Regions from separate parts of the Caballeronia sp. GAFFF2 genome, predicted to be linked through region 2. Evidence: riboswitches for the same ligand, from Rfam matches in the RefSeq annotation. Region 2 holds a riboswitch; the other holds the start of a gene.
What was found. Region 2 has a riboswitch for manganese ahead of NCT04_RS00900 (sodium:calcium antiporter). Riboswitches for the same ligand answer to the same signal wherever they lie in the genome.
Positions count from the first base shown of each region.

Region 1: another riboswitch for manganese. It lies ahead of mntP (manganese efflux pump MntP); the one in region 2 lies ahead of NCT04_RS00900 (sodium:calcium antiporter).

Region 1 is NZ_JALQDA010000035.1:496,259-500,675, reverse strand. Features, by position in the region: gene NCT04_RS28435 (CoA transferase) at 1-1,008, shown strand, start outside; gene mntP (manganese efflux pump MntP) at 1,057-1,626, opposite strand; yybP-ykoY riboswitch at 1,641-1,808, opposite strand; gene NCT04_RS28425 (ester cyclase) at 1,894-2,340, shown strand; gene NCT04_RS28420 (glycoside hydrolase family protein) at 2,697-3,905, shown strand; gene NCT04_RS28415 (PQQ-binding-like beta-propeller repeat protein) at 3,912-4,417, opposite strand, start outside.
Region 2 is NZ_JALQDA010000003.1:89,166-93,582, reverse strand. Features, by position in the region: gene fliD (flagellar filament capping protein FliD) at 1-1,332, shown strand, start outside; gene NCT04_RS00905 (flagellar protein FliT) at 1,342-1,641, shown strand; gene NCT04_RS00900 (sodium:calcium antiporter) at 1,768-2,778, opposite strand; yybP-ykoY riboswitch at 2,900-3,064, opposite strand; gene NCT04_RS00895 (ABC transporter substrate-binding protein) at 3,264-4,417, shown strand, end outside.

The DNA.
Region 1 (4,417 bases), on a different contig from region 2:
CTGGGTCTCGACCCGCACAGCGCCACGCGCGCCGATGCCGAACGCGCGCTGCTCGAATGGCGCGCGAACGATTACGAAACCGCGTGCGCCGAACGCGGCCTCGTCGTGACGATGCTGCGCAGCTTCGAAGAATGGGATGCGACGCCGCAAGCCAAAGCCATCGCCGCGCAGCCGTTGCTGAAGATCACGCGTATCGGCGACGCTGCGCCTCTCGCGCTGCCCGCGCTCGACAATGACGCGCGCCCGCTGACCGATATCCGCGTGCTGGACGTCACGCGCATCCTTGCCGGTCCCACGGGCGGTCGAGCGCTCGCCTCGTTCGGCGCGGACGTGATGCTCGTGAATTCGCCGCATCTGCCGAACATTCCCGCTATCGCCGAGACGAGTCGCGGCAAGCGCTCCGCGCATCTCGACCTGCGCACGGAAGACGGTCGCGCGACGCTGTGGCGGCTGATCGATGACGCGCATGTCTTCTCGCAAGGCTATCGGCCGGGCGGGATCGCCGAGCTTGGCTTCGGGCCCGAGGCGCTGGTGGCGCGGCGGCCGGGCATCGTGTACGTGTCCTTGTCGGCTTATGGCACGGAAGGTCCGTGGGCGGATCGGCGTGGCTTCGATTCGCTCGTGCAGACCGCGATAGGCTTCAACGCCGCCGAAGGCGAAGCGCAGGGCGATGGCAAACCGCGAGCGCTGCCCATGCAGATGCTCGACATGGCGAGCGGCTTTCTGATGGCGTTCGGCGCGGCCGCCGCGCTATGGAAGCAACAAACGGAAGGCGGTAGCTGGCACGTGGAGGTTTCGCTCGCACAGACGGGACACTGGCTGCGCGGGCTTGGACGTATCGACGGAGGGTTGAAGACGGCGCGGCCGGACATCGCCGCATACACCGAGGAAAGCAAATCGGGTTTCGGCATGCTGCGCGCGGTCACGCCGAGCGCGCGCTTCGAGCGCACGCCGGCGGGTTACGCGAGGCCATCGGTGCCGCCGGGAACGGATGAGGCGAAGTGGTGAGTTCGTGGCATGGGCGGCGATTTCAAACGCGACATGCAGAACTTCGCATCAACTCAAGTAACCAAGATGCTCCGCAAGGATCACACTGCCCACGCCGATTAGAATCAGCCCGCCCAAGATCTCCGCGCGCTTGCCGATAGTCGCGCCGACCAGCCGTCCGACCATCACGCCGATGGTCACCATGAGCATGGTTGCGAAGCCGATGGTCGCGGCGGTCGAGAAGATATCGACATCGATGAACGCGAGGCCCGCGCCGACCGCCATCGCGTCGATGCTGGTGGCAAAGCCCGTGACGGCGAGGACCCAGAAGGAATGTGAATTGGGCTTCTCTTCTTCGTGAGCCGATTTGCTTAAGCCTTCGCGGATCATGCGCGCGCCGAGCACGAAAAGCAGGCCGAAAGCGATCCAGTGGTCCCACGCGGTGACGTATTGCGCGGCGGCGCGGCCGAGCGCCCACCCGACGAGCGGTGTGAGCGCCTCGATTACGCCGAAGATGACTCCCGCCTTGAGCGCCTCGCCGATGCGCGGTTTATGCAGGCTCGCGCCTTTGCCCACGGCGGCGGCGAAGGCGTCGGTGGACATGGCGAAAGCAAGGAATACGGTGGAAGCGAGGTTCATCGAGTAGCGCTCTGGTCTGGTCGGGCAAGCACAAGGACAGAAGGCGCGCCCGACCGGAAGCGCATTCTGTCGATGGTCTTGCCAACCTGTGACGGCTGCCCATGCCACGGTCGAAAGACCGAGCGTGTTGACATGGACGCTTTCCCGGGCGGGAAAGCCGGCTACTCCCCAACGAAGAAATGCGAGCTTAACACGACAGATCACCCGATCCGGACCATTGGGTTAAAGTGGGTTGCAACGCCGCATCTCTAACGCCCAGGAGGCACCATGGAGGCAGGACACATCACCCAGTCAGAGGCCCGCGCGGCCGTCGAGCGTCTTTACGCCGCCTTCGCGCAAAAGGACGTGAACTTGCTGCGCCAAGCCGTGACGTCGGACTGGGAATATCTGCCTGAGCCGGCCGGCTTCGAGGCCGGTCCCGACCAGATGATTCCCATCTTCGCGGAGATGGCGGCTGCGCTGCCTGACATGCGCATCGAGATTCTAGACATGCTCACGCAGGACAATCGCGTCGGCGTGCGCGCGGAGGTGAGCGGTACGCAGTCCGGTCCGTTGATGGGCATCGCGGCGACATCGAAGCCGGTTCGATTTGCCATTCACTCGTTCCATGAGATACGCGATGACCGTGTGTCGAAGACGTGGCATCTGGAAGACTGGTTGAGCGTGTTTCGGCAAATTGGCGAAGTGCCGCGCGGTATTGGATCGGGTGCGTAATTCGAGAACGCGCGAAGTCGATTGAAACGAGAAAAGTCTGAAGCGTACGTCGTTTATCTTTCTTTCCAACACGTCGTGCGCGGCGCGTCGCGAATTTTCAATTTTCAAATGCGCCGCGCATTGCCCGCTGACTATTCAGCTTTAATTTTTCCGACCAAATAAATCTCGCAACACGCTTCCTTCTGAAGCCTGAATCGCTTTTGCCATTAAGATTACATCCTCCGCTCTTCGATTATCTCGCAAAGATAAGCGCGGCTCGTGAAAGTGACGCGATTAAGTCTTGATTATCCCGTCTGTCACCGTCTATATTTCTCGACGCACCGCTCCATTCCCATCGGCAAAAGGCGCGGCCCCGCTTGCGCTTCGCGTTATCAGCATCGCGCTATTCTCCTGTCTTCGCGTTCGCGAATGAATTTAATTTTCTGCGACATAAGCGAGCACACGTCATCGGCTTGGTTTGGATTATGCAAATCGCTCATCGCTTAATTAGTTTTTGCAGAAACACAAAACCTGTTTTGCCTGCGATCTTTTCAGCAAGTCTGTTATTAACCGCTTGCGGTGGTTCGGACAGCGCTAACGTGCCATCGAGCGTCGATAATTCACGCTATCGTCATCACGCCGCGTCCGCCGCCATAAATCCCGTCGCCAGCGATTTATTCTACGGAATGAACGGTCACAACAGTTATGGCGATGTCTATTATCTCGCTGGCGCCGCCAGACAATTAGCGCAGCTTCAGGATCTCGGCATCAAACTGTATCGCAACGAGGTGTATAGCAAATCAACCGCCATGCGTCTCGCCAATGTAGCCAACGCGCTGGCCGCCGGTGGGGTGACGGTGTACCCGGTGATCTTGATGGGCATCGATTTCGCCGATGAAGACTCCGCGTATCAATCGGCCTATGCGCTCGCGCGCGACGTCGTGAGTGTGCAGCGTTACGCCTACTACGAAGTCACCAACGAACTCGGCTCGGCAACGGTCGCCGGATGGGTGGACGGCGTGCGGCCCACGGACTTCGACAACCAAAAGTTCCAGATTGCGCGTGGCGTCATCCGAGGCATGATCGCCGGCATCAAGTCGATGGACCCGTCGGGCAAGATCGTCATGGGCGGCAATGCGTGGATGCAATACGGCTTCGTGACGATGCTCGCGAACGGCACACAGCCGGACGGTTCGGGCGGGCATCCCATCGTGACGTGGGATATCACGGCATGGCACTGGTACTCTGACCAGGGCAACATCGAGCACGCGTGCGGCGGCACGGGTTGCTACAACGTCATCGGCGCGCTTGCCCGGTTCGGCAAGCCGGTATGGATCAATGAAATGGGCGTGCGGCCCGACTTCGGCACCGATCAGCAAGCGGCCGCCTTCCTCGCCAACGACATGCTCGGCGGCCTGAGAGCGATCGCGGTGCGCTACGACATCGAATCCTTGCAGATCTACCAGCTCTACGACGATCCGCCAGGCGGCGAGGGACCTTACGGCGTGATCCTCGACGACGGCCAGACGCCCAAGCCCGCCTACGCCGCCGTAAAGCAATTCATCGCCACCAATCCGCGTCCATGACAGGCATCACCGCAAACCGAACACGCCCACGCCGTTGCGCGTCCCCACATAGACCTTGCCGTTCGCGATCATCGGCGTAATGAACTTGTTGCCCTGCCCGAACTGATCGCGCGCGCCCGCCGCCTGGTTGCTGTTGTAAAGCTCGCGCGCGAGATTGCTGGCGTCGTAGGCGTGCAGCACGGCGATGGTGCCATTCTCCACCGCCCAAACGATGCCGTTCGCCGCGCCGTTCGCAGACACGCTCGGCGTGGCGCCCGGCGAGCCGAAACTGTTCGCGGTCTGGCTCGTCGGCGTCGTGGACAAGGCGGCGTTCGCGATGCCGAACGCCTTGATGCTGTCGCCAATCGAGCCGAAATAAACGGTGTTGTTGAAGTACGCGGGCATGGCGAACATCGGGCCGCGAATCTGCCCGACGATCTCCTGATAGACGTGATCCGCATTCGAATCGAACTTGCCCATCGCGTCGCGGTTGACCACGTAGATCGTCGATGTCTTGCCCGCGCCGAGCGCGA
Region 2 (4,417 bases):
ACGCTCAAGTCCGTGCTGTCGCTTTTGCAAAGCTCGGTGAGTTCGCTCGCGGACGGCACGACGCTCGGCGCCTTCACGGCGACCGGCAGCGGCAAGGGTCTGACCGGCACGGCCAGCACCGGCGCGGTCGCGGGCACTTATTCGGTCGCGGTCAGCAACATCGCCACCTCGCAATCGCTTACCTCCACCGCGTTCACCAGCACCGCGCAACTCGGCACGGGCACGATGAAGCTGTCGGTGGGCGGCAAGGACATGTCGATCAGCATCGACTCTTCGAACAACACGCTCGCGGGCATTGCGTCCGCGATCAACAAGGCAAGCGGTAACCCCGGCATCACGGCGGCGGTCGTCAACGGCACCGATGGCGCGCACCTCGTGCTGCGCTCGGCGTCGACGGGCCAGGCCAACGGCATTACCGTGGCGGTCACGCCGAACATGCAGTCCGACGGCACGACGCCCGACGACAACGGTTTGTCCAAACTCAACGTGGCATCGACGTTGAGCGCCGCCACGACAGATTCGAACGGCAATGCGGTTCCGGCACAGACGGCCATCAGCTCGTCGAACTGGACGCAGACGACGGCCGGCATGGACGCCAACTTCACCATCGCGGGCACGCCTGCCAGCAGCTCGACCAATGCGGTCACGACGGCGCTGTCCGGCGTGACGCTGAATCTCACGTCGGATGCGGTCAACACGACGCAGACCTTGACCATCGCGCAGGACACGGCTACGCAGAAGACGGCCATCGATGGTTTCGTCACCGCGTACAACAACTTCATCACGACGGCCGCGTCGCTGACTTCGTTCGATTCGACCCAGGCAGCCGGTTCGCAAGGCGGCGCGCTGCTCGGCGACTCGATGATGAACACCATTCGCAACGCCCTTTCCAGCACGATTGCCAAGGGCGTGGGTTCCGGCACGAGCCAGGTGAACCTCGCATCGATCGGCATTACGCTGCAACCGGACGGCACGCTCAAGACCGACGAAGACGCGTTGACCGCGGCATTGTCGAGCAACTCGGGCGCGGTGGCATCGCTCTTCAATTCGAGCACGGGCGTAGCCGCGCAACTGAACAACAGCCTGACCGGATTTCTCGCGACAGGCGGTATCGTCGATACGCGCACGACCGCGCTCACCGCCGATCTTTCGAGCATCACGGACCAGCAAACCGCGCTCGCTTCCTACACGGCGCAACTGACCACGACCTACAACGATCAGTTCACCGCGCTCAACACGCTGATGTCGCAGATGGCGACGCAGGGCAGCTACCTGACCGCGCTCTTCGGCGGCACCAACAGCGCGGGCGCGCTGGCAAGCAACAAGTCGTAAGGAACGAACATGAACCAGCAAGAAATGATTCAACACGCCTGGGCACTGACCGAGGCGATCGAAGCAGCGGTCAACGAAGAAAACTGGGCGCGCGCGGCCGAACTCACAGAGGCGCGTACGCCGCTCCTGATGGCCGTGGAAGCGAATCAGCCGGCTGAATCGCTCGCGACCATTCGCCGGATTCAGGCGAGCATCGAAGCAACGATGGGCCGTGCGAACGCCGCGCAAGCCATGCTGTCGACCGCGTACCGCAAGTCGATGGATCAGGCGAAAGCCGCCGGACGATATCAACAAGCCGCGCGCTTCTAAAGTTTTTCCGGCACGCGCCGATAACCTTAATAAGAACAACGAGAAGAACGCGTCAGACATGACGCGGCGCTTCGCTCTTGATGCCCGCCTCGCGCGGGCATTTTTTATTTGCGTCGCTCGAAGGCTTCAGCGGCCGAGGGTTAAGGTCAAATAAGCCGCGTACAAGATGCCATTGCCAAGCAACGCCCACAACACCACGCCATTGCCGCGCGCGTTGAAGCGCAGCCATGCCGCCGCCGCGAGCGTGATCAGCACGCCGGTCAGCACTTCCACGCGCGGCTCCCACGGCGTCAGCATGATGCCGATGCCCGGCAGCAAGGTGCCCTGAAATACCATCGCGCCTGTGATGTTGCCGAACGCGAGCGTATCTTTTCCGCGTCGCGCCCAAAGAATGCTGTTCACCTTTTCCGGCAGTTCGGTTGCAATCGGAATGATGATGAGCGAGAGCAAGAGCGGCGATATGCCAAGCGCCGCCGACACGCCTTCCACACCGTGGATGAAGCCCTTCGCCCCGCCGACGAGCAGCACGATGCCGATCAGGAACTGCAGCATGATCGACCCGATACCGTTCGGCAAACCCACGCGGGTGATGAAGAGACGCTCGGGCGCTTCCGTGCCGTGTCCGCTTTCGACAAGACTCGCCGATGCCTTGAACGTGGTGATCACGTAGATCACGTATAAGCCGACGAGGCCGACCGCGAACATCGCCCGCACCTGCCACGCATGATGCGGCACGAACATGGCGCCGGCCGCAATCAGGAACGCGACGAGAAAGAAGTTCAGGTCGCGCGTGAAGCCGCTGCGCTCGGGCACGATCCGGCCGCGCAAGCCACGCGATTTGATGACCGCGAGCGTCATCAGGAAAGTGGAAAGCGTCGCGAGCATGAGTGGCGCGCCGAGAATGGCGCCGACACCGATTTCTTCGTTAACCGAATGGCTCGCCGTGCCGCCCAGCAGCGCGATGATCGGCACGGTCGTTTCCGGCAGCGCCGTGCCGACCGCCGCGAACAGCGATCCAGTCACGCCCTCCGATATGCCGAGCCGTTCGCCGAGATGTTCGAGCGCATTGGTGAAGAGTTCCGATGCGATGAGAATGACCGCGAGCATCAACGCGAGTTCGACGAAAAGCATCGTCATGCGGCACCTCGCGGGAAACGATGCAACGCGCGGGCGCGAATGAGCGCGCAGAGAGACAGGGATTTTTGTAGTTGTGGGGACACGATGATTCCACGGTCGGACGTTCAGCGAACCACGATGCGCCATGCGCCGTCCGACCAAGAACGACAAAGCGCATCGATGGTCTCGCCAAACCGCCGGAATGCGACAGCACCGACCGGTCGAACGCGCCACGGCAGCAAGGCCGAGGATGTTGACGCGTTCTCCTTCGCTGATGGAAGGAAGGCTACTCCCCAAAGACCGGGGCAGTGTAGCCTGAGCCGCCCGGTTCGGCAACCCGCACGGCGCGTTCGAGGCATAAGCGTATGCGCAACGATTCGTTGTCGAGCGGCGAGCGCTTCGCTAACCTAGCCGCGCGGATGCGCTACTTGCTCGCCACACGCGCACAGGGTAAAACCAGCCACAAGAACAATCGTAATGTGACCAGCCGGGTCACGGGAGATCTCATGCGCAACACACTTTTCGCTGCCGCCATCGCCGCGACGTTCGCCGCCGCGCCGCTTATCGCAATGGCCAAGCCGCTCACCATCTGCACAGAATCGAGCCCGGACGGCTTCGATGTCGTGCAGTTCAATTCGCTCGTGACGACCAACGCGTCGGCGGATGTCATCTTCAACACGCTCGTGTCATACGACGAGGCCGCGAAGAAAGTCGCGCCCGCGCTCGCCGAGAAGTGGGACCTCAGCAGCGACGGTCTCACCTACACGTTCCATCTGCGTCCGAACGTGCAGTTCCAGACCACCGACTACTTCAAGCCGACGCGTCCGCTCAATGCCGACGACGTCGTCTTCACCTTCGAGCGCATGTTGTCGGACAGCAACCCCTGGCACAAGATCGCGGGCGCGAGCGGCTTTCCGCATGCGCAATCGATGGGTCTCGTGAAGCTCATCAAGGCCGTGACCAAGGTCGATGACAAAACGGTGAAGTTCGAACTCAACGAGCAGAACGCGACCTTCGTGCCGATCCTCACGATGGGCTTCGCATCGATCTATTCGGCGGAATATGCGGACAAGCTGCTGAAAGCGAACCAGCAAGTCGATCTGAACAGCAAGCCTGTCGGCACCGGTCCGTTCGTGCTCAAGAGTTATACGAAAGACGCGGTGATCCGTTATGACGTGAATCAGAGCTACTGGGGGCCGAAGCCTAAAATCGATCGCCTGATTTATGCCATCACGCCGGACGCCGCCGTGCGCGCGCAGAAGATCAAGGCGGGCGAATGTCAGATCGCGTTGTCGCCGAAGCCGCAGGACGTGCTCGACGCGAAGAAGGACAAGTCGCTGAAGGTTAGCGAGACGCCCGCATTCATGACCGCGTTCGTCGCGCTGAACACGCAGAAGAAGCCGCTCGATAACCCGAAGGTGCGGCAGGCGTTGAACATGGCGTTCGACCGCACCACCTATACGAAGACGGTGTTCGAAAACACGGGAACGCCCGCTGTGAACCCGTATCCGCCGAACACGTGGAGCTATGATAAGAACATCGCGGCGTACAAGTATTCGCCCGATGCCGCGAAGAAACTGCTCGCGGATGCAGGCTTGCCCAATGGCTTCGAAACGACCATCTGGGTGCGTCCGAACGGCAGTGTGCTGAACCCGAATCC